Regions from separate parts of the Peribacillus sp. YIM B13481 genome, predicted to be linked through region 1. Evidence: riboswitches for the same ligand, from Rfam matches in the RefSeq annotation. Region 1 holds a riboswitch; each other region holds the start of a gene.
What was found. Region 1 has a riboswitch for cobalamin ahead of ACFX4X_RS15490 ((2Fe-2S) ferredoxin domain-containing protein). Riboswitches for the same ligand answer to the same signal wherever they lie in the genome.
Positions count from the first base shown of each region.

Region 2: another riboswitch for cobalamin. It lies ahead of metE (5-methyltetrahydropteroyltriglutamate--homocysteine S-methyltransferase); the one in region 1 lies ahead of ACFX4X_RS15490 ((2Fe-2S) ferredoxin domain-containing protein).
Region 3: another riboswitch for cobalamin. It lies ahead of ACFX4X_RS06205 (ribonucleoside-diphosphate reductase subunit alpha); the one in region 1 lies ahead of ACFX4X_RS15490 ((2Fe-2S) ferredoxin domain-containing protein).

Region 1 is NZ_JBHZPE010000026.1:48,930-56,642, reverse strand. Features, by position in the region: gene ACFX4X_RS15515 (YozQ family protein) at 1-222, shown strand; gene ACFX4X_RS15510 (energy-coupling factor ABC transporter ATP-binding protein) at 319-1,164, opposite strand; gene cbiQ (cobalt ECF transporter T component CbiQ) at 1,183-1,905, opposite strand; gene ACFX4X_RS15500 (energy-coupling factor ABC transporter substrate-binding protein) at 1,946-2,257, opposite strand; gene ACFX4X_RS15495 (energy-coupling factor ABC transporter permease) at 2,259-3,002, opposite strand; cobalamin riboswitch at 3,182-3,379, opposite strand; cobalamin riboswitch at 3,582-3,771, shown strand; gene ACFX4X_RS15490 ((2Fe-2S) ferredoxin domain-containing protein) at 3,923-4,291, shown strand; gene cobJ (precorrin-3B C(17)-methyltransferase) at 4,306-5,961, shown strand; gene ACFX4X_RS15480 (sirohydrochlorin chelatase) at 5,980-6,885, shown strand; gene cobK (precorrin-6A reductase) at 6,882-7,652, shown strand; gene ACFX4X_RS15470 (precorrin-8X methylmutase) at 7,665-7,713, shown strand, end outside.
Region 2 is NZ_JBHZPE010000030.1:1,723-9,435, forward strand. Features, by position in the region: gene ACFX4X_RS16535 (YgzB family protein) at 1-1, shown strand, start outside; gene perR (peroxide-responsive transcriptional repressor PerR) at 96-539, opposite strand; gene ACFX4X_RS16545 (D-2-hydroxyacid dehydrogenase) at 695-1,639, opposite strand; gene ACFX4X_RS16550 (aminopeptidase) at 1,788-2,897, opposite strand; gene bcp (thioredoxin-dependent thiol peroxidase) at 2,909-3,379, opposite strand; gene ACFX4X_RS16560 (potassium channel family protein) at 3,442-3,858, opposite strand; cobalamin riboswitch at 4,118-4,309, shown strand; gene metE (5-methyltetrahydropteroyltriglutamate--homocysteine S-methyltransferase) at 4,455-6,764, shown strand; gene ACFX4X_RS16570 (acyl-CoA thioesterase) at 6,757-7,233, shown strand; gene ACFX4X_RS16575 (ABC transporter permease) at 7,276-7,713, opposite strand, start outside.
Region 3 is NZ_JBHZPE010000006.1:68,750-76,462, reverse strand. Features, by position in the region: gene ACFX4X_RS06220 (SulP family inorganic anion transporter) at 1-158, shown strand, start outside; gene ACFX4X_RS06215 (hypothetical protein) at 244-390, shown strand; gene ACFX4X_RS06210 (manganese-dependent inorganic pyrophosphatase) at 489-1,418, opposite strand; cobalamin riboswitch at 1,712-1,893, shown strand; gene ACFX4X_RS06205 (ribonucleoside-diphosphate reductase subunit alpha) at 2,033-4,330, shown strand; gene ACFX4X_RS06200 (ribonucleotide-diphosphate reductase subunit beta) at 4,377-5,429, shown strand; gene ACFX4X_RS06195 (flavodoxin domain-containing protein) at 5,401-5,838, shown strand; gene ACFX4X_RS06190 (hypothetical protein) at 5,958-6,125, shown strand; gene ACFX4X_RS06185 (cold-shock protein) at 6,194-6,391, opposite strand; gene ACFX4X_RS06180 (hypothetical protein) at 6,590-7,081, opposite strand; gene ACFX4X_RS06175 (GNAT family N-acetyltransferase) at 7,198-7,677, shown strand; gene modB (molybdate ABC transporter permease subunit) at 7,639-7,713, opposite strand, start outside.

The sequences.
Region 1 (7,713 bases):
ATGGATAGCAAGCAATCAAAAAATGAATCTTCAGAAATTGCTGGAAGAATATATGACGTCAGTGATTATAAACGGGAAGATGCTGTATCTTCGGGATTGGCTACAACCCACGAACAAGTCTCGGATACTTATGCGGAAGGAGAGATAAAAGCAGTCATTGATGATGTAAATGGAAAGGATATTGAGATTAAAAAAGAAGGATCTGAGGAAGAAAGGAAATGAAGTGATTTTTATTTTTTTAGGAACAAGAATTATCGACTGATATTTTAAGTGAATATCGATTTAAACCCCTAGCTTTTTAAGCTAGGGGATATCTAATTAATAAATTCTTTCTCTCTCCATTTTTCGAAGTAACTCTTCCTTCGTTCTTGGGACAAGGTCCTTTTCTGCGGGTATCCTTGATTGAAGAAGGGCTTGAAACATTTCAAAAACCCACGGCTTCTCCAGGTGTGCCCTCATCAGAACGGCTTCATCATGAAAAACGGATACAGGGTCCCCTTGGTATATGACCTTACCATCGTTCATGACAACGACTTCATCAGCCCATTGATAGGCCAAATTAACATCATGAGTTGATAGAATTATCGTTTTGTCAGGATGGTGAATACTGTCCAGCAGAGACATGATCTGTCGGGAGAAATAAGGATCCAATCCAGCGGTAGGCTCGTCCAAGAGCCAAACATCGGGTTCCATGGCTAGTACCCCTGCAATGGCGACACGTTTTTTTTGCCCTAAGCTCAAAAAATGGGTGGGTCTGTCCTTCAATTCCGTTACTTCCGTTTGAGCCATCGCCCATTGTACTTTCTCGTGGACTACGTTTCTTTCCCATCCTAGATTCATCGGTCCAAACGAAATATCCTGTTGCACATTAGCGGAAAAAAGCTGAGAATCGGGATCTTGAAAAACGATCCCGACTTGTTTTCTTAATGATAATAATGCTTTACGGTCATATTTAATTTTCTTCCCCTTATATCTGATAGTTCCTGATGTTGGTTGTAAAAGACCGTTTAAATGGAGGAACAGAGTCGATTTGCCAGCTCCATTATTGCCTAATAATGCAATCTTTTTACCTTGTTGAACCGTTAGTGAAAGATCTTTTATAGCGAACGTTCCATCTGCGAATTGATGGGTGAGGCCCTCTATATTAAAAATATGCTCTTCCATTTTTGAATTGCCTCCAATTTACATATATCCATAAATAAAGATTAAGCTTCCTAGTATGATAATGGCGATCAGCCAATTGCGCGAGGAATAGGTGTAAGTATCATCGATAAATGATAGGTTTTCCTGATATCCTCTTGCATTCATGGCCATCGTCAATTGCGCAGAGCGCTGGAATACTCCCAAAAATAATGATGAGATTAGTAACCCGAGAGAGCGAATGCCTTGCCTTATCGAGCCATATCCAAGTCGTGAAGCTTGTGATAGGTGAATGGCCAAAGCTGTATCTAAAAAAATAAAGATGAAGCGATAGGTCAATTCTATTAAATCGATCAATAAAGACGGCAATTTAAGTTTCCGCAGCACGGATAGAATGACGGTAATGGGTGTTGTTAAGGTTAAGAAATATAAACAACTTATACTGCCAAATACGACAGTGATCAAATTGATCACTGTACCAATGCTGTCATCGCTGATGAATATTTGCCAGTTTCCGGCTTTCCAGGACCACCATATATTGGATATTGAAGTGGGTTTGCTTGTAAAAGAAAAAAGGATGGTAATTGTACCTGATAATATAAAGAACCCCGGTAGTAAGAGTAATTTCAGATAATAAGAAAGTGGGATTCTTGCCGCAAAAATGATTAAAGCACTCATCACCGTAAAAGTGATGAGCGAAACGGCCATATCCCTTACAGTTAAGGAAAAAAGCAAAAGGGAGAGTGCAAAAATCATTTTTTCCAACGGATGTTCATCCTTTAGCCCATTGAAATAGGCATATTTATCAATGAGTAACATGCTTGGATTCTTCGGGCATGGCTTGTTTGGCTTGCTTATTCCTTTGTCTCATTACGCCAATGAAATATCCAATGAAACCAGCTCCGATTGCAGCTTGCAGCGCAAATAATAAGCTTTCTGTTTCTGCACCTGGTGGCTCCCAAATACTGTTGAACCATGGCTTATATTCCGGATGGATATTTGTGATGGCTTCTTCAGCTTCGCCGTCGGCACCGCCAAATTCCGTTCCTTGTTGGGTGATTAACGGTATGGTAGCAAGAATGACGACCAGGAAAAGCAGCAGTAAACTTTTTTTCATATTAACGGGCCTCCTTAGATAAAACTCGCAGCAATTTCAATTCGCCTAGATTGTATTTTTTTAAGAAATTCATCACAACGACTGTCAATAATCCCTCGCTGATTGCCAAGGGAATTTGGGTCAGGGCAAAAATCCCTGCAAACTTAGTGAATGAGGCCATGAATCCCCCTACCTCGGATGGAAAAGCAAGAGCAAGTTGAACGGAAGTTACCACATAGGTTCCTAAATCTCCAAAAGCAGCTGCCAAGAAAACGGCAAGAGAAAAAGACCACCCCAATTTAGTCGCGCCCTTGAAGACAAAGTAAGAAATGAACGGTCCGCATACTGCCATGGAAAATGCATTGGCCCCTAATGTCGTCAACCCTCCGTGAGCCAGTAATACAGCTTGAAATAACAGTACGATGGAACCCACGACACTCATGGCCAATGGTCCGAATAATATGGAACCCAAACCAACTCCTGTAGGGTGTGAAGAACTTCCCGTAACGGAAGGAATCTTCAGGGCCGATAATATGAATACAAATGCTCCCGATAGGCCGAGTATCATTTTTGTTTCTGGGTTTTCCTTTACTTTGGACCTAATCGACCGGTAACCCAAGATTAAAAATGGAAGGATAATGGCCCACCAGAATATGGCCCATTCAATCGGTAAAAATCCCTCCATAATATGCATGGCCATAGCACGTTTTGGTACAAGAAGCAATAAAATGACAAAATAAAGAATTTTCCAATTGTCTTTTTTCATTCTTTCTCCTTTCAACACTTTTAATTTTTTCTGATCAAGGCTTTTAGAAGAAAAGCGGCGCCCAACATAAAAAGCACTTCTCTAAAAAAGAAAGAAGTGCGTAATGAACAGGAATTCCTCAGCATAAACCAACCACGGGCTATTCTGCCTGATCCGCACACCCATCCTCGTAGGCTGAAACAGTTTCACGCTTCATGGCAGGTCTCCTGGCTTTGGTTCATCATCCCATTACATCCTTCCCATCTCATTTGACAGTGGATTAACCTTAAGGCAATAGGACTTCCCTTTACAGTGGCGGGACCGCTCCGGATTTTCACCGGCTTCCCTTTTAAGCTGAATTTCCGAGAAAATTCAACACCATAAAACTTATGTAATTATTTTGAAAAATCTCGTATAGTTTATCATAAAGAAATAATTCCAGCTACACTCTCTTTTTTTTAAAAAGACTAATAACGCAGAGAAGCGAGGCATGGAGCTGGATTTACCCTATTAAACTTTTCTAAACAGTCGGAATAAACTTTGAATTTTGCTAAAGTTGTTATATGATAGATAAAGTTAGCTAGAAATGTATAATAAAACCAAATATTTCATTTTAAAAGTGCTCTTGTGTGAATTATCAAGGGATAATAGGGAAAACGGTGAAAATCCGATGCAGCCCCCGCTACTGTAAACGCTGATGAAATTGTCGATGACCACTGGCTTAATGCCGGGAAGGGACAAAGTAAAATGAAGCGTAAGCCAGGAAACCTGCTTTTGAAATTGTATGATACTTTTCGGAGGGAAAGGTAGAAGGACTATGACGATTTTGGGAGATTCAGCATATTTGCCGAAGGCTCCTCATTCATATAGTTTTTTTAAAACCTTAACTCTTATGTTAAGGTTTTTTATTTTGCCTTTTCCCTGAACTCAGGAGGAAGAAGATGACTACTTGGAACTTGCAGGGTACTAATACGCATCTGTTGATTTGCAATGGAAGCAGTTGCATGAAAAAAGGCGGGGAAGAAGTAACCCAAGCGATTCGCGATGAAATTACTTCAAAGGGACTGGATATGAAAGTTCATACAACCAGGACACGCTGTAACGGAAGATGTAAGGACGCCTGCGTTGTAATTGAGTATCCCCAAGGGAGATGGTATCGGGTGGATACCCCAGATTACGGTCGGAAGATTGTAAGTAATATCGATGATGGAGAGTTTGTGCCACAGATGATCTACCAATTCAGTGATGGGGAAATGATCCCTAATCCAGATTTTCCTGCTCATACGGGTATTTCAAAGAACAAATCGTAAAAGGAGATGTCTTAATGAGTACTAACGGTAAATTATTCGTCGTGGGCTTTGGGCCAGGGAATTTTGAACACATTACCAAACGTGCTGTCGAAGCCCTTCAAGAAAGTGACTACATCATTGGTTATAAAACTTATGTTGAACTCATTCAGGGACTGCTTACAGATCAAACGATTATTAGTACGGGAATGACTGAAGAAGTATCACGTGCTCAGGAAGCAGTGAAACAAGCGGAGCTGGGAAAGAAAGTGGCTGTAATTTCCAGTGGTGATGCCGGAGTTTACGGGATGGCAGGGCTGGTTTATGAAGTATTGATTGAAAAAGGGTGGAAAGAAGATACTGGAGTGGGCATTGAAGTCATCCCTGGTATTTCTGCAATCAACTCATGTGCGTCTTTACTTGGGGCACCTGTCATGCACGATTCGTGTACCATCAGCCTCAGTGATCATTTAACGCCTTGGGAACTTATCGCTAAAAGGGTGGAAGCTGCTGCAATGGCTGACTTTGTCATTGCACTTTATAACCCGCGTAGCGGAAGGCGGACTAGGCAAATTGTAGAAACACAAAAAATTCTCCTTCGCTACCGTTCACCGGATACACCTGTCGGGTTGGTGAAAAGTGCTTATCGCGATCGGCAGGATATTGTCATAACCAATTTGAAAGATATGTTGAATCACGATATTGGAATGTTGACCACCGTCATTATTGGTAATTCATCTACCTTTTTATATGATGACAAAATCATCACACCAAGAGGTTATCAGAGGAAATATACATTGAATTCGGAAAAGCAAACATTGAAGCCGCATCAGCGTCTGCAAAAAGAAGCAGAACCGTGGGCATTAGATCAAGAAGCCGATTCCATGCAAGAAGCCTACGCTGAGCCTGATGGAGGGGTTGGATTACTTACAAAAGCACCAGAAAAGAAGGCGACATCTTTTGAAATGGCGATGGAAGCCCTGTCTATAGTTAAGGGCCAAACCGTTCAGCAACCCATTAAGCCGTTTGTTCAGCAAAAAATGGAGTCGGTATTCGAACTTGCGGTCAGTCCAGGTGTGGCGAATAAACAATTCACTCCCAAACAAATGATGACACTTGCGGAAGTTGTTGGGGAAAAGGGATCGATGGAATACACGCCAAACCATAAGATCGTATTAAAGATTCCGACAACGGATCCGGAAGTCATTACGGGGAAATTGCAATCAGCAAACTTTCTGTTATCGCCGATTGGAGATGTACTGACATTAAAAGCCTGTGATTTCTGTGATGGGGAAAAAGCGGAATCCATTCCTTTTGCGGATGAAATACACCGGGTGCTCGGCGGAATGAAAATGCCTAAGGAACTGAACATCGGTTTTAATGGGTGTGGAATGGCTTGTTATAGTGCTGTGATGGATGATATCGGGATTGTCTTCCGAAAAGGGAAGTTCGACTTATTTCTTGGAGCTAAACCGGTTGGAAGAACAGCCCATCCAGGTCAGCTGGTTGCTGAAGGCATTGAACCGGAACAGCTTGTTGAACTGATTACGGACATTGTCGGGGAGTATACGCAAAATGCCCATCCAAATGAGCGGCTTTTTAAATACTTCAAACGTGCAAAAAAGATACAGAGTTTTTCTTATCAGGACATTGCTCCCAAAATAAACATAGAGCCTGCGCCTTGTGAAGACTAATCAAGAGGGGGAAAGTAAATGAAAGCAGTTTTGTTCGTAGGACATGGAAGCCGCTTGGCTTCAGGAAACGAAGAAGTCCTTCATTTTATTAAAAATATGATTCCGGCAATGGATGACGGCTTTTTGGTAGAAACGTGCTTCTTGGAGTTTGCGGCACCGAATATATCTAAAGGCATTGATAATTGTGTAAAACGAGGGGCTACGGAAGTTATCGTCATACCAATCATTTTGTTGCATGCAGGACATTCGAAATTACATATCCCGGCTGAAATAGAGGATGGGAAAACCAAGTATCCAGAAGTGAAATTCACATATGGTCAAACGATCGGGGTCCACCATGATGTATTGACGATCCTGACAGATCGTCTTGAGGAAGTTGGTTTCGATACATCCTCAAAACAGCCTGAGACAGCAATTTTGCTAATCGGCCGAGGTGGCAGTGACGCTGATGCAAATAGTGATATATATAAAATTTCACGATTATTATGGGAAAAATTAAACGTGAAATGGGTCGAAAGTGCCTTCATGGGTGTAACGGAACCGCACGTGGATGAAGGCATTGATCGATGCATCCGCTTAGGGGCAAAAAAAATAGTGATGCTGCCATATTTCCTTTTCACGGGTGTGCTAATGGAAAGAATGGAAGATATGCTGAAAGGCTATCAAGAGCAATATCGTGATCGAGAATTTATTTTGGCGAAGTATTTTGGGTATCATCCAACCTTACAGAACATTTTGCAAGAACGTGTAATTGAAGCTAGCGAAGGCAGATCAAGTGGGGTCCGAGATTTGGAAAACTATCGTAAACATGTCGAAGAACATGGACATGCCCACCATCATCATCACGACCACGACCACGACCACGACCACGACCATGATCACGACCACGACCACGATGAGCAAGCAGTGGGGACATCAAAATGATTTTGTTCTTGGCGGGTACAAGTGATGCAAGGGAATTAGCGATTGAGATGAAGCAGGTGGGATTCGAGGTTTTGGCAACTGTTGTAACCGGGTCGGCGGCGAAGAGTTTGCAAGATGAAGGGATATCCACCCGTATTGGCCGATTAACTGCAGAGGATATGACATCTTTAATCTCTGAAAAAGGTTTTCAGGCTGTAGTTGATGCAAGTCACCCATTTGCGGAAGAAGCATCCAAAAACGCCCTTAACGGAGCAAAGGCAGCAAATGTTCCATATATTCGTTATGAGCGTGAAAGTCAACGGTTTAAGAATGACAAATTGATAGTTGTCCGTGATTATGAGGAAGCTGCCAAGCTTGCAGCGGCAAAACGGGGAATCATCATGCTTACGACCGGAAGTAAAACCCTAGCTGTATTCGCAAAAGAATTGGTCGGACTCGAGAATACCAGAGTCATAGCAAGAATGCTGCCACGCATGGACAATATGGAAAAATGTGTGGAGCTAGGCATTGAACAAAAAAATATCGTTGCGATTCAAGGTCCATTTTCCAAGGAATTAAATAAAGCTCTATATGAACAGTATGGCGTCACATTGATGATAACGAAAGAAAGTGGCAAAGTTGGTGCGGTTGATGAGAAATTGGAAGCCGCCTTGGAATGTGGAATAGAGACGATTATGATATCGCGACCGGATGTGGACTATCAAAATGTCCATTCAAGTTTTGATCATGTCATTTCTGAATTGAATAAACAGCTAAATCAAAAATAGGAGGAATGCAAGATGGACTTTAAAACGGATTTTAAACCACTGACGGTAGATCCAGACAAAA
Region 2 (7,713 bases), on a different contig from region 1:
GAAGAATTCCAGCTAGCTGAACTTCTTAACATAAAGACCTTTTGATTTCTTCATAACCATGAAAAAAAGTTCCAACCAAGTGGAGGAACTTTTTTTTAATGCGTTTCTTTTTCTGCACAATCCGTGCAGTCGCCGTAGATTTCCATCCGATGGTGACTAACATTGAAACCAGTGACTTGTGCTGCGAAATGCTCGACTTCATCCAATGCAGGATAATCGAAATCCACAATTTTCCCGCAGGTTTGGCAGATTACATGATAATGATTCGTCGTCACGAAATCAAACCTTGCAGAAGAATCACCATACGTAAGTTCTTTTACCAAACCTACCTCACGAAAAACACGCAGGTTGTTATAAACTGTCGCCACGCTCATATTCGGAAACTTGCCTTCCAGCGCTTTATATATATCATCAGCGGTAGGGTGGGACATGGAGCTAATCAAATACTCTAGTATCGCATGGCGTTGAGGAGTTATTCTTACACCGGTATCTTTTAGGGAATCCAACGCTTCTTTTAACTGAACTTCAGACACCGTCATCCACCCCTTTTTCTTATTAAGTATGAATTCTTAAATTATAATATTTATAAATAGTGTACCTTTTATACGTTGAATTTGTCAATAATTCAATGGTTTTACCGTCCTTTTTTAGTTTATTCACAAAGCTTTGAATCTTTCACATTTTTGTATTGTGTTTAGTATCCCCTCGATAAGTCGATTACGTTGATGAAATCTTTTCCAGACTTCAGGTATTCACGCATATTTTTCTCGAATATCGCAAAGGTCCTTGGTAAATATTCTCCGCTTTTACTTGAAAGATGCGGCGTGACCGTAACACTCTCCATCCTCCAAAAAGGATGCCCTTTTTCTAAAGGTTCCGGATCAAATACATCCAAGATGGCATGAGCCAATTCGCCGGCTTCCAGGGCTTCTATCAACACTTCCTCGTCAATAAGATCGCCGCGGCCAATATTCACGAATACTGCAGATTCTTTCATTGCTTTAAAGTGTTCTTTTTGCAGAAGATCCTTCGTTTCATCCGTACTAGGCAAGACAGATACGATGTAATCAGCTCCAGGTATGGCTTCCAGTAAATTATCCAGGGTATAAAGGCGATCAATGGACTCCACCAGCTTCCCGCTCCGGTTCACCCCCAGTGTCGTCATCCTAAAGGCTTTCCCGAGACGAGCCACTTCTCCTCCTATTGCACCGGCACCAAGGACGAGCATCGTTTTGCCATTCAATTCCCCTACTTCGATCTTTCTATCCCACATTTCTTCCCTTTCATTCTTCATAAGCAGTTTCAATTTCTTTTCATATTGCAAAAGCATCCCTATCGTATACTCGGCCATTGGAATTTTATGAATGCCTTTTGCGTTCGTAACCAAAATGCCGCGTTCCTCAATGGCTTTAAAAGGCATTAACTCCATTCCTGCACTCATGACCATAATCCATTTCAAGTTCGCCGCTTTCCCAATGATTTTTTCAGTTAAGTCCTCACCGTATGTAATTAAGATTTCCGCTTCACTAAGTCGCTCATCCATCCATCCTTCTTGATAAATGAAGTTCAATTCAGGAAAAGCATCCTTCATCTTCGTTTGGATTCCTTCATTAGGAATGATCGTTGAAAGTATTAACATGTTTGTCTCTCCCTTATAATTAACATAAAAAAACACGGGCTCTGTATGTCCCGCGCAACTTTCTCTGAGGAGGTATTCCCTTAATAAAGCATATTCAGGTGTCCCCTTTTTGAGTTGGACAAAAGCCTTACCCTTATTAAAAAAGGCTTTATTTTAATGAATTTGGGTTTAATGCATATAATTCCGGCAATATGAAAACGCCATCCCTTCTGATCGGCACATCGTCAAAGTAGATGTCACCACCGCCATATTCGGGACGCTGGATCAAGACCATATCCCAATGTATGGATGAACGGTTTCCATTATCAGCTTCTTCATAGGCAAGTCCAAGAGCCAAGTGCAGACTCCCGCTTATTTTCTCATCAAACAATATATCGTCCATAGGTTCCAATATGTATGGATTGATTCCAATTGCGAACTCCCCGATAAAACGGGACCCCTCATCAATATCCAGAATTCGGTTCATTTTAGAAGATTGATTGGAAATGGCTTTACTGATTTTCCCCTTTTTCAAGTTTAATTCTATGTCACTAAAAGTGATTCCTTCATAGGTTGTGGGTGTGTTGAAGGATATCCTTCCATTGACGCTCTCTTTTATAGGTGCAGTAAATACTTCCCCGTCCGGTAAATTCTTTTTTCCGGCACATATGATAGCCGGCATACCTTTAATGGAAAAGGTCAAATCTGTCCCTGGTGAAACGATCCTGACTTTGTCAGTCCGTTCCATCAATAGTTTTAACGGTTTTAATGCCGCCTCCATTTTCCCATAATCCATTGTGCATACGTTCAAAAGGAAGTCTTGATACCTGTCGAAAGTCATGCCGGCTTTTTGCGCTGATGTGTTGGTGGGATAATTAAGCAAGACCCAACGTCGGTTGTTCACATAAAAAAGAGTTGGAGAATTCATAGCCTCCCCTTGAAGACGGTGCCTTTCGAGGAGAACATCAGTCATTTCCACATCGTTTTCTTCACCGGTGATGATGATGACCGCATCGATATCCGTATATTTCTTCAGAGCCCATTGCGATGATGTGTCAAGTTGTTCCTTCACATTCCCTTGTAATAGATGCCGGCTTATCTCATCGTCTTCAAGTTCTACATATGGATAAGCACCCACTCTGTATGTTTCATCAATCAGCTCTTTCAATAATGGTTTCGTGTTGATATGGCCCCGAATAAGGATTCTCTCTTTTGGCTTTAATTGTATCGAATGATGAATCAGCCTGGCAGCAAGCTTCGTTATTCGCTCATCCTTCATTTGCCTGTCCCTTATTTTTTGAGGTCGCGAAGAGTTTCAAGAGCTTCTTCGACGTGGCCTTTTACTTTTACCTTACGCCATTCTTTGACTATCTTACCTGCCTTATCAATCAGGAATGTTGAACGTTCAATGCCCATATACTCCTTGCCGAAGTTCTTTTTCAATTGCCACACATCAAATGATTCAGCAGCTTCATGATTTTCGTCAGCTAGCAGCAGAAAAGGCAATCCATGTTTTTCGATGAATTTTTCATGTCGTGCCGCTGGGTCTGGGCTGATACCAATGATGACAGCGTCCAATCCCTCAAATTGCTCATTGTGGTCCCGGAAATCACAGGCCTCCGTCGTGCATCCTGGCGTCATGTCTTTTGGATAAAAATATAAAACAATGTATTTCCCCGTAAAATCCGATAGGGAAACCATTTCACCATTGTTTGCTGGGAGTTGAAAATCAGGTGCTTTTTCTCCAATTTTAACAGTCATATTGAACCCTCCATTTCTTTCATTATGGTAAGAGTACCCAATAATCGAAAGAAATACAACTTTCATTTATTCCTTCTTTCCTGATCTAAATCAATCACCGTCCGAATTACAAACGCGGCCGGGAGCGTATAGCCGATGAATGCCTGGATTGTCGCAATCATCCTGCCTACGCCTATCGGGGCTATATCCCCATACCCTACAGAAAACATCGTCATCGCACTAAAATAAAAAGAAGTCTTCAGTTGCTCGTAAAAACTGCCGTCCAAACGATTGCCCATATCAAGAATCACTGAATGATTCTGAAGCTCGTATAATAAATAAATCAGTGCAAATCCAACTAATATCGTCGCATATAAATTGCCAAGCCACAGCATATCCTCCAGAGAAAACTTCTTTCCTCCCGACTCAACAAGAAATAAGGTACGAATGCTCATCACCATGCAAAAAATGATTCCTGCAATCAAGATGTAGAAAGTCATCCCCCACGCCCCATTTCAAAACGCCACTCCCTCTATACATACTCCCTGTCCAAACAATATATTCTTTCTTAGGGACAGACTTTATCCTTATCACTAACACATCCTAAACGCATTTGTCAGGAATTTGGGACCTTATCCCGAATCTTTTTCATGTTGACCCTTTTAGTCGGATATGTTAAGGTTGTCTAAATATTTATAATAATTTTTATTTTATAAATATTCACCACCTGCAATCAGTTTACCCAGCAGGTTTTGTGAAATTTCATATGTGGAAATAGGTTCCTAATTTTCATTAGGATTAAAAGGGAAGCCCGGTGTAATTCCGGCACGGTCCCGCCACTGTAATGGGAATGTTAGCGCCATCCAATATGCCACTGATCAACGGATCGGGAAGGCCCGTCGCTAATGATATTCCCTAAGTCAGGAGACCTGCCTATTTCGACAACACTGTTTTAACCTACGGGAGATAGGGAGGTGTTAGGGACCTTATAATTGTAAGGGGCATTCTGCATGCCTCTTTATTTTAAGCATTTCTAACTTTCTCTTTTGACGGTTAGGGATGCTTTTTTATTGTTCAATCAAATGAATGTAGGAGGATGGGAATTTTGAAAAGCAGTAGTTTGGGTTACCCGCGAATCGGGGAAGATCGTGAATGGAAACGTACATTAGAAGCTTACTGGTCCGGTAAAATCGATGAAGCAGAATTTACGGCACAACTAAAAGCCATCCGTTTAGGCAACTTACAAAAACAGAAGAAACGAGGCATTGATATCATTCCTGCCAACGACTTCACTTTATATGATCAAATGCTGGATATGTCCGTCATGTTCGGTCTTGTTCCTGAACGTTATTCAGCCTATGAAGGCGGATGCGTTCCCCTTTCCGTTTATTATTCAATGGCCCGCGGAAACAATGATGAAGTCGCTTCCGAAATGACGAAATGGTTCAATACGAACTATCACTATATTGTCCCTGAATTAAGCCTGTCACAGCTGACTTTAACAGAAAATAAACCACTTGCAGCATATCGGGAGGCCAAGGAAAAGCTAGGGATTGAAACCAAACCCGTGTTGATTGGACCTTATACTTTCATCTCCCTTTCCAAAGGCTTCAATAAAAAAGATATCCCTGGCATCATCCTGAGCCTGCTTCCCCTATACACGCAAATCCTGCAAGAGTTGGAGCAAGAAGGCGTGAAGTGGGTTCAAATGGACGAACCTTCTCTTGTTTCATCCATTTCCAAAGATGATATGCAAACTGTTACTTACCTCTATGAAAAACTGAATGAAGCAGCACCAAACCTGAACATCATGCTACAAACATACTTTGATGCCGTGGAGCATTACCAAGAAGTCATCGAATTACAAGTCCAAGGAATCGGTCTTGATTTTGTACATGATAAAGGGAAGAATCTAAGTAATCTTGAAGCATTCGGTTTCCCGAAGGACAAAGTGCTTGCTGCAGGTGTGATTGACGGAAAAAACATTTGGCTATCTGATTTATCGAAAAAAATCCAATTGATCGAGACTCTTAAGAAAAAGGTAGCCGAAGACCAAATCTGGCTTCAGCCCTCTTGTTCCCTGCTTCATGTCCCAGTGACCGTTCGTAATGAAACCGCCCTTTCAAAAGAAGTGAAAGAGGCTCTCGCTTTCGCTGATGAGAAACTTGAGGAAATCATACTCTTGGTCAAAGGGAATAATCTAGGCTTTGAAGCAATCGCCGAAAAAGTCGATGCTAATAAATTTACGGTTCAAACGTTAGCAAGTTCAAATGCACGGAATCATGGGAATGTACAATCCAATGTCGAAAAGGTTAAAACCAGGAACGTCGGCCGTCAGCTTCCATTTAAAGAACGTTACCAAAAACAACAGGAATTTTTCAAATTGCCTTTTCTTCCTTCGACTACGATCGGCAGCTTTCCACAGACATTTGAAGTTAAACAAGCACGTGGGAAATTCAAAAGAGGAGAATGGACCGCTTCGCAATATGAAACATTCGTTAACGAAGAAATCGGCAGGTGGATTGATATCCAAGAAGAAATCGGCTTGGATGTTCTTGTACACGGGGAATTCGAACGGACGGATATGGTTGAATACTTCGGCCATAAGTTAGGCGGATTCGTCTTTCTAGAAAAGGGCTGGGTACAATCCTATGGGTCTCGCTGCGTGAAACCACCAGTCATCTACGGTGACATCGATTTCATCGAACCGATGACAGTCAGGGAAAGTGTATACGCACAATCACTGACGAACAAGACGGTAAAGGGAATGCTAACAGGTCCTGTCACGATTTTGAACTGGTCATTTGTCCGTGATGATATTTCCAGGGAGAATGTTTGCTACCAACTGGCACTTGCTTTGGAAAAAGAAGTCATTGCATTGGAATCGGCTGGAATCAAAATGATCCAAGTTGATGAGCCTGCACTTAGGGAAGGTCTGCCATTGAAAAAAACCGATCGCGATGAGTATTTGAACTGGGCTGTTAATTCGTTCTTGATATCCACATCAAGCGTCGAGGATACAACCCAAATTCACACGCATATGTGCTATTGCGACTTCAACAGTTTCATGGATGTCATCTCCTCCCTTGATGCCGATGTAATTTCCATCGAAACATCCCGTAGCCACGGAGAGCTTGCTTCCGCATTCGAGGAAAGAACATACGAAAAAGGTATTGGCCTTGGTGTGTATGATATTCACAGCCCGCGTGTGCCGGCAGTGGACGAAATGGTCGATATGATTGAACGGGGCATCAAGGTACTGGATAAAGACCAGTTTTGGATCAATCCCGACTGCGGCCTGAAAACAAGGGGTATCCCGGAAACCGTCGCTTCCCTGAAAAACATGGTCGAAGCAGCAAAAATCGTCCGTGAAAACCTTTTAGCTAAACCAACAGCCAATGATTGAAAAGATCATTGCCCATCCAACACAGCAGTCACGGACATTTTTAACCGATCTTGTTTTTCCACCGGATACAAATCATCACAATACCATCTTTGGCGGAAAAGTAATGGCCTTTGTTGATAAAATAGCCTGCATTTCAGCTATGCGCCATTGTCGAAAACCCGTTGTGACCGCTTCAAGCGACTCTTTTGATTTTTTGGCCCCCATCAAGACAGGGGATGCGATCAACCTTGAAGCTTATGTCACCTGTGCTCATCGCACATCAATGGAGGTATTCGTGAAAGTGGAGCGTGAGAACCTATTAACAGGTGAAAAACAGCTTACGGCACGCGCTTTTTTAACGATGCTGGCCATTGATGAAGACGGTAAGCCGACAAACGTACCTCAGGTCATTCCGGAAACGGAAGAGGAAAAGCAGCAATATGTTCAAGCACAAGTAAGATATATTGAAAGAAAGAATAAACGCAAATAAACAAAAAACCCCTTCAACATGAATGCTGTTGAAGGGGCTCTTTTAGTTTCCTGCCCCGCGGTACCTCTTCACTCCCTGATTCCATATGAAAACGGATATCACGAAAAAGGCAACCCCAATTACAGGTGTGGCAAATGCATATGCATACCACTCTTCTTTTCTAAGGAAATAAGATGCAGGATAAACACCAACAAACGCGAATGGCAATACCCATGTAAGGACAAAACGAATGACCTTATTATAAATATCAACAGGATAGCGCCCGTAGTTCCCGATATTGTACATCATTGGCATAATGGATGTTTTCGCATCCGACCAGAACCCAATGCTTGCTATCGCAACGAATATAGCTGCATAAGCAAGGGCCCCGCCTATTGCAAAAATGATGAAAAGAATCGGGTCATACCACGCAAGCTGCAGATCCAATGAAATCCCCGAATAAAATATAATGATCAAACCGGTCACAACACCAAATAACGC
Region 3 (7,713 bases), on a different contig from region 1:
CCCATTCTAAAATATGGGATGCTTCTGCAGTCGGTGCTGTTGATACGGTTGTCCTTAAATATCAGTTTCAAGGTACACCTGTCCAGGTGCAAGGCCTGGACGAGGAGAGTTCGTTATTGCTTGAAAAACTCGCCACCTCAGAAAGTAAAATATCTTGAAAAAGTATAATTCTGCTGAATAGAAACTTTTCAAACCGACAAAATAGATAACATGAAATATTTCCTTTTGAAAGGAGCGAAAAGCATGACATCCGATCAGGATTATACAGCAGCGAATCTGTCACCAGATTTATTGAATGAACTGAAAAGCTTTGAAAGCAAACTTGGCGAGGAAGCCAATAAAGAACTGATTGTCATCGCCTATGAAAAAGAAAAGGAAACCTTAAATTAAAAAAAAAGACTCAAACACCTTTAAATGGATGGTTGAGTCTTTTTTTGATGTACAGAAAAGGGGCCCCAAAGTATTAAATGGGCACCCCTTTTCCAATATTATTTACTGAATACGTCCGTTAAAACCGGAACGATTTGTTTTTTACGCGATACAACGCCCTCTAAGACGGCAATGTTATTGTTTAATGAAACGTCATATGCCTTTTCCACTGCATCAGCCGCTTTTCCAAGAGCCAAGGCCACAGAATCATTGGTCAAGATATCCGTTACGACGAATAGGAATAAATCCAATTCCTTCACAGCGATGACCGATTCAATGGCTGCTTCTATTTCAGCTTGCTTAGCAAGAACTTCGTTCGGATCTACAGCATTGACCTGAGCTATCTCAACTTTAGCCATTCCCATGGAGAATTCTTTTGCATCAAGAGTGATTAGCTGGGCAATCGTCTTGTCGCTCAAGTCAGCTCCCGCCTTCAACATTTCCAAGCCATATGTTTCAGCGTTTACTCCCGCAATATCAGCCAGTTCCATAGCTGCTGCAACGTCTTGCTCTGTGCATGTCGGGGATTTGAACAATAAAGAATCGGAAATTATGGCAGATAGCATAAGTCCGGCGATCGTTTTAGGGACTTCAATGCCGTTTTCTTTATAGATTTTATTTAAAATGGTTGCCGTACAGCCAACTGGCTCCGCACGGTAATATAAAGGATCGCTTGTTTCAAAGTTAGCGATACGGTGATGGTCAATAACTTCCAACACACGGACTTGGTCAATATCTTCTGCACTTTGCTGGCGTTCGTTGTGGTCGACCAGGATCACGCCATCCGCTTCCCCTGCCACTTTTTCCACAAGGCGGGGAGCTTCGAATTTGAATTGGTCCAACGCATATTGAGTTTCACCATTCACTTCACCCAGACGAACTGGTTCAGCGTTGATACCTAGTTGCTTTTTAAGATCTGCATAAGCGATTGCTGAACAGATTGTGTCTGTATCCGGGTTTTTATGTCCAAAAACTAATACTTTTTCCAAGATTTTAACCCCTTTTTCATAAATATTTTTCCGCGAATCCCCTCATCGCAATAAGGGAGACCCACCTTTACTATACACTTTATTTTAACACAAAATCCCGTAAATTCAGTGCTCGAATTACCCATTCCCCAATAAAATCTTTCATTCTCAATCCCTCTACCTTCACTTTGTCAATAGATAAGGGTTGGTTTTTCTCAAATATATTAGTTGAATTATCATCGTATATGGCTTACGATAATATAAGCAGAAATACTAGATATTGATTACACAAACAATACTAATAACTATATATAGAATATTTTATAATCAAAGGTGCCAGTGATGGCTGAAAAGGGAATCCGGTGTAAACCCGGAACTGTCCCCGCAACTGTAAATGTGACGAAATGAGAAACCACTGTATAGCTCTCTCTATACGGGAAGGACTCAAAGTAGGATGATCATGAGTCAGGAGACCTGCCTTGATTTTTTCATGTTTCTTATTCTTCGGGGATTGAGATGATGAAACGATAGTATAATGGCTATTTTTTCATGGTTCTTTTATTCTATCGTTTGATCCGCTCAATCCATTTGGGCGGTTTTTTTATTTTAGCGGAAGTTTACAAGGAGGATTATTAATGACTCAAACATATAACTCTACCATAAGCGAAAATGACACCGAAACGAATTCAATCCAGCTTGAGATGTTATCAAAGGAATTCGAAGGCCGTCTCGATATGGAAAAGTTCAAAAAGCGTTTTATAAAATGGCTTGATCGCAAAAGTGACTCAACCGATGAACAGGCATCAAAAAAACTGATTCAGCTCGCTCTTGAAAGTGTGGATATAGATGCTCCCGATTGGACGTTCGTTGCTGCAGCAGAACTATTGAATACGATGTATAGGGATGCACAGGCAAATCGAGGTTATGAAGGCATGAGTTATGGCCCATTCTATGAACTGATCACGGAACTCTCGCAACTTTCAGAAGGCCAGCGTTATCCCATTTATAAATCAGAACTGCTAGCTTCTTATACGAAAGCAGAAATTGAGGAATTGGGTTCGGTGATCGACCCGGAAAAGGATAAATTATTTTCTTACATAGGCATCTACTTATTAAACGATCGCTACCTAGCCCGCCCAAAAAAAGACAAGGTCTACGAACTGCCTCAAGAGCGCTTCATGATCATCGCGATGGAAATCATGCGAATGGAAAAAACGGAGCATCGTCTTCAACTAATAAAAGAAGCTTACTGGGCCATGTCCAACCTTTATATGACTGTTGCGACGCCTACTCTATCCAATGCAGGTAAAACGCATGGACAGTTAAGCTCTTGTTTTATCGACGCAATTGAAGATTCCATTGACGGCATCTATCTATCTAACTACGATGCTGCAAAAGTATCAAAATTCGGCGGCGGTGTAGGTCTTTACGTTGGTAAGATTCGTTCGCTTGGTTCTGATATCCGAGGTTTCTCTGGAAACAGTTCCGGCACGACTCCCTGGATCCGGCTATTCAACCAGACAGCTGTCAGTGTCGATCAATTGGGGCAACGTAAAGGTGCCATCGCGATTTACTTGGATGCCTGGCATAAAGATATTATGAGCTTTCTTGATTTGAAGACGCAAAACGGGGATGACAGATTAAAAGCCCATGATATTTTTACAGGTGTATGTATTCCTGATTTGTTCATGGAGGCTGTACGCGACAGAAAAGAATGGTATCTTTTCGATCCACACACCGTCAAGCAAACCCTTGGATTCTCACTTGAAGATCTTTATGACGAGAAGAAAGGCGAAGGAAGCTTCAGGAATCATTATGCACTTGCTGTCGAGGCCGCAGAAAACGGTACACTTCCAAACTATAGCTTTGAAAAAATCAATGCGATGGACATCATGAAAAGCATCATGATTTCTCAATTAGAAGAAGGCGTACCATATATGTTCTACCGCGATGAAGTGAACCGGAAGAATCCGAATAAACATAAAGGCATGATTTACTGTTCTAACCTTTGTACGGAGATTGCTCAAAACTTAAGCCCTTCGACGATTACGGATGAATATGAAACAGAAGATGGAGATGTCGTTGTGGTCCGTAAAAGCGGCGATTTCGTTGTCTGCAACCTATCATCCATTAACTTGCCCCGTGCGGTGAGCAGCGATGTTTTGGAGAGGTTAATTCCCATTCAGGTCCGGATGCTGGATAACGTCATTGATGTCAATAATCTTCCGGTCAAGCAAGCATCCATCTCGAACAAACGTTACCGGGCAATTGGTCTAGGAACGTTTGGATGGCATCATTTACTTGCCACTCAGAATATTTATTGGGAATCGGATGAGGCTGTTCACTATGCCGATGCTTTATACGAAAAGATCGCTTACTTAACAATCAAAGCATCCAACGAGTTGGCCAAGGAAAAAGGATCATACCCATATTTCGAAGGATCGGATTGGCATACAGGGGAATATTTCGAACTTCGTGACTATACAGATCAAAAATGGATGGATTTAAAAGCAGATGTGCAGGAGCACGGTACCCGTAATGGATATTTAATGGCTATTGCCCCCAATTCATCGACTGCTAAAATCGGTAATTCAACGGATGGAATCGATCCTTTGTATGAAATTGAATTTTACGAGGAAAAGAAAAACTTCAAATTCAAGGTGACCGCACCAGGATTGACGCCAAATACGTATGAATATTATAAAAAGACCCGCTTTAATTTGGACCAACTGGAGAGCATCAGGCAAAATGCAGCCCGCCAACGCCATATTGACCAAGCAATCAGCTTTAATCTGTATGTACACAACACAATCAAAGCGAAGGTCCTATTGGATATCCATTTAACGGCGTGGGAATCCGGGTTGAAATCAACGTATTATGTTCGTTCGACTTCTTCCGAATATGACAATGCCTGCGAAAGCTGTTCTAGTTAACGACGATCAAACCCTTAGTAATCTATTCTTAAAGGAGTTTTCACGAATGACCAATCATATAAAAAAGATCCGGATGCTGGAACCAACGCATCCAACTAAAGCGACCGGTGTTTTCAAAGGAGAAGCTTCAGGCTTTCTCCTTTGGAACGATATTCAGTATGAGAAATTCTATGATACCTATACACAGCTCATCAATAACTTTTGGAAGCCTTCAAGCGTGAACATGATTCAGGATAAAAAGCAGTGGGGAGAATTGGACGAAGATATCCAGGACGCTTTTCTTGATATCCTTACGATGATTGCTGGAATGGACAGTCTACAAACGCCTACTTTAGTAGAAATCCTTCGGTATATAAAGGATCCTGCGGCAAAAGCTATCCTGGCAAACATGGCCCAACAGGAATCCATCCATAATGAATCCTATTCCTATATCCTTGCTTCCCTGATACCGGTAGGCAAGCAAAAACAGCTTTTCGACCGCATTAAAGAACATCCGGAAGTGATTAAGCGTAATCAACCGATCGTGGATGCCTACCAAAAGTTTGTGGACGATCCAAGCCCTCAGCATTTATTCGAGGCACTGATCCATTCAACGAACCTCGAAGGGATTTATTTCTATCTGGCTTTCGCCTTCTATTATAATTTAGGACGCCAGAACCTTATGACCGGCTCGGCGACGATGATATCCTATATCCATCGCGATGAAATGGTCCATTTCGATTTCATTGGAATGCTCGTTCAAATCTTGATGTATGAATATCCAGAGTTAAATAATGAAGAAAACACGAAATTCATCTATAAAACGATTGAAAAAGCCGTCGAACTCGAAAAGGAATGGTCTGAGTATATGCTTGAAGATATCCAAACCAAAGCCGATCTCGATTTGGAAGAGTTCAATGAATACATCGAATATATCGCCAACAAACGGCTTCGCATGCTAGGCCTTGAAAACTTGTATAAAGAGTATAGTGAAAACCCGATGCCTTGGATCAAAACGTTCGATGATGAATCCATCGGCCTTACCAAAACCGATTTCTTCGAACAGAAGTCAAGGACCTACAGTCAAGTAAATGCCAGCAATGGATTCGATGAGCTATAAAATCGCCATTGTCTATCATTCTGCTGGAGGAAATACAAAAGCTCTTGCTGAAGCCATCGCTTCCCTATTACCTGGAGCTGAACTATATCAACTGCATGAATTCGATTTAGGTACATTGCCCGATTACGATGCATTGATCGTCGGTACCTATACATGGGGAAATGGGGAGCTTCCTGCCAAATCAGCAGCCCTTTACAAAGAACTGGAACAGTTGCCTATTGCTCATCTGAAAACGGGAGTCTTTGGCACTGGTGAAACCAACTATAATCATTTTTGTGGAGCGGTCGATCATTTCCGGGACATGTTATTTGCCAAAAGCCAGTTATTGGTGACATTGAAGATAGAACAGATGTATCAAGAATCAGACTTGCCCAGACTTCAAAAGTTCGCCTCGCTATTCCAGAACTGACTAAAAGGTGATATGCGTTTTCGCATATCACCTTTTAGTATTTTTTTAAAAATTTGGCTCCCTATATCATAGCAGCGGTAAGCATGAAGTATAATGGAATAAAAAGGGGATAATATCCAATGACTGAAAATTTAACCCAGTTCCTGCCTATCCTGTTTATGCTAGCGCTTGTCGTATTCGTTATATTCATCGTTTTTTACCTGGCAGGGCATTTTAATCGTTCTAAACGGATCGAAGAAAAATTGGACAAAGTATTAAGGGAAATGGCCGAAAAAAAAGAAGAATAAACGTGGTTTCCCTTACAGGGGAAAATAAAAAGACTCCAGTATCGGAGTCTTTTTTTATATGCGTTCAATTATTTTTGAACGTTAGCTGCTTGTGGTCCACGAGCGCCTTGCTCGATTTCGAAAGAAACTTCTTGGCCTTCTTCAAGAGTTTTGAAGCCTTCGCCTTGGATAGCTGAGAAATGTACGAATACATCGTCTTGGCCTTCAACTTCGATGAAACCGAAACCTTTTTCTGCGTTAAACCATTTTACTTTACCTTGTACCATGATAGTTCCTCCTGTGTTTGGAAAAATCCATTTTATTACTATTTTTGGTTCTGGATAATGTTTCAAGAGGAATCCTATAACAGTAAATCCTTCTATCAAACTTATTCCGAACAAAAATAATTACTCATATTATATCATGGAAAATCCAAAAAAAACAAGATTATCGCAGTAATTCCACCGACAAATTATCCTAAAATTCTACATTTTCCGCTTCTTGCTTTGACGGAAACCTTCGTCCAATAAGTAGCGCTCCGCCTCTACTGGACTCTCGAAACACTCCTCAAGATTCGAGCCTGAATACACGTTCCAAAGCTGATCTTCCCTTTCAAGTGAAAGCTCTTGCTTTTCACGGCCAATCCATGTTCCTTCCAACCTAGCGAACTCGTTTTCCTCTTCTTCGATTTCAACAGGAGGTTCAGAAAGATAATCCATGCTTTTTTGAATCAATTCTTTTAATTCCGCTTCATTATAGTCACGTATATTGATAAATCCTTTACGGTCAGTATCTTTTTTTCTCATATGGCCAGCGTAAACGAATCCATTTCCATTGGGATGCAAATGCTGAACGACTATCTTTTTCTCCTGGACACTTTCTGGGTAATGGAAATTCACACGCCCCAATGAAACGTCTTTTCGCTGTAATTCCGGAAAAGTTTCAATGATGCTCAATTTTTCTTCAAATGTTAACAAATTTCTTCCTCATTTCATTAGTTCATATTGTTTGTCGATTATAACACAGACTGATAAGAAACAATAATCTCCCTCTTCCTTTATAATGTAATGAAAGGAAGTGATATGATTTGATCATGAAAATTCGGGACTTGGATTCCGATTTTGGCCAGCAGCTTTTTAAACTTCAAAAAAAATCCTATACGGTGGAAGCGGATTTGATCGGCTTTCCCGATATCCCTCCTTTATTGGAAACATATGAACAATTCATTCATTGTAATGAATCGTTCATATGCTTTTTAGAAGGTGATGCCTTAGCTGGAGCGATATCCTATACAATAGAAAATAGACTAATGCGGATTTGCAGAATGATCGTCCATCCCGCTTATTTTCGTCAGGGTATTGCGGATGCCCTTTTGAATGACCTTCAATTACAAGGCGGCTGGGAAAAGATATCCGTTTCGACCGGTAAAATGAACCTGCCTGCACGGAAGCTATATGAAAAAAACGGCTTTACCCATAAAGAAGACATAGAGGCCGCACCTAATCTTTTCATAAGCATATTTGAGAAAAAGCATTCATTTTATGTACGTCACGACAAAAAGCATCATGAATGAGATGACGATGATCACAGCAACCCATAGCCAGGCCAA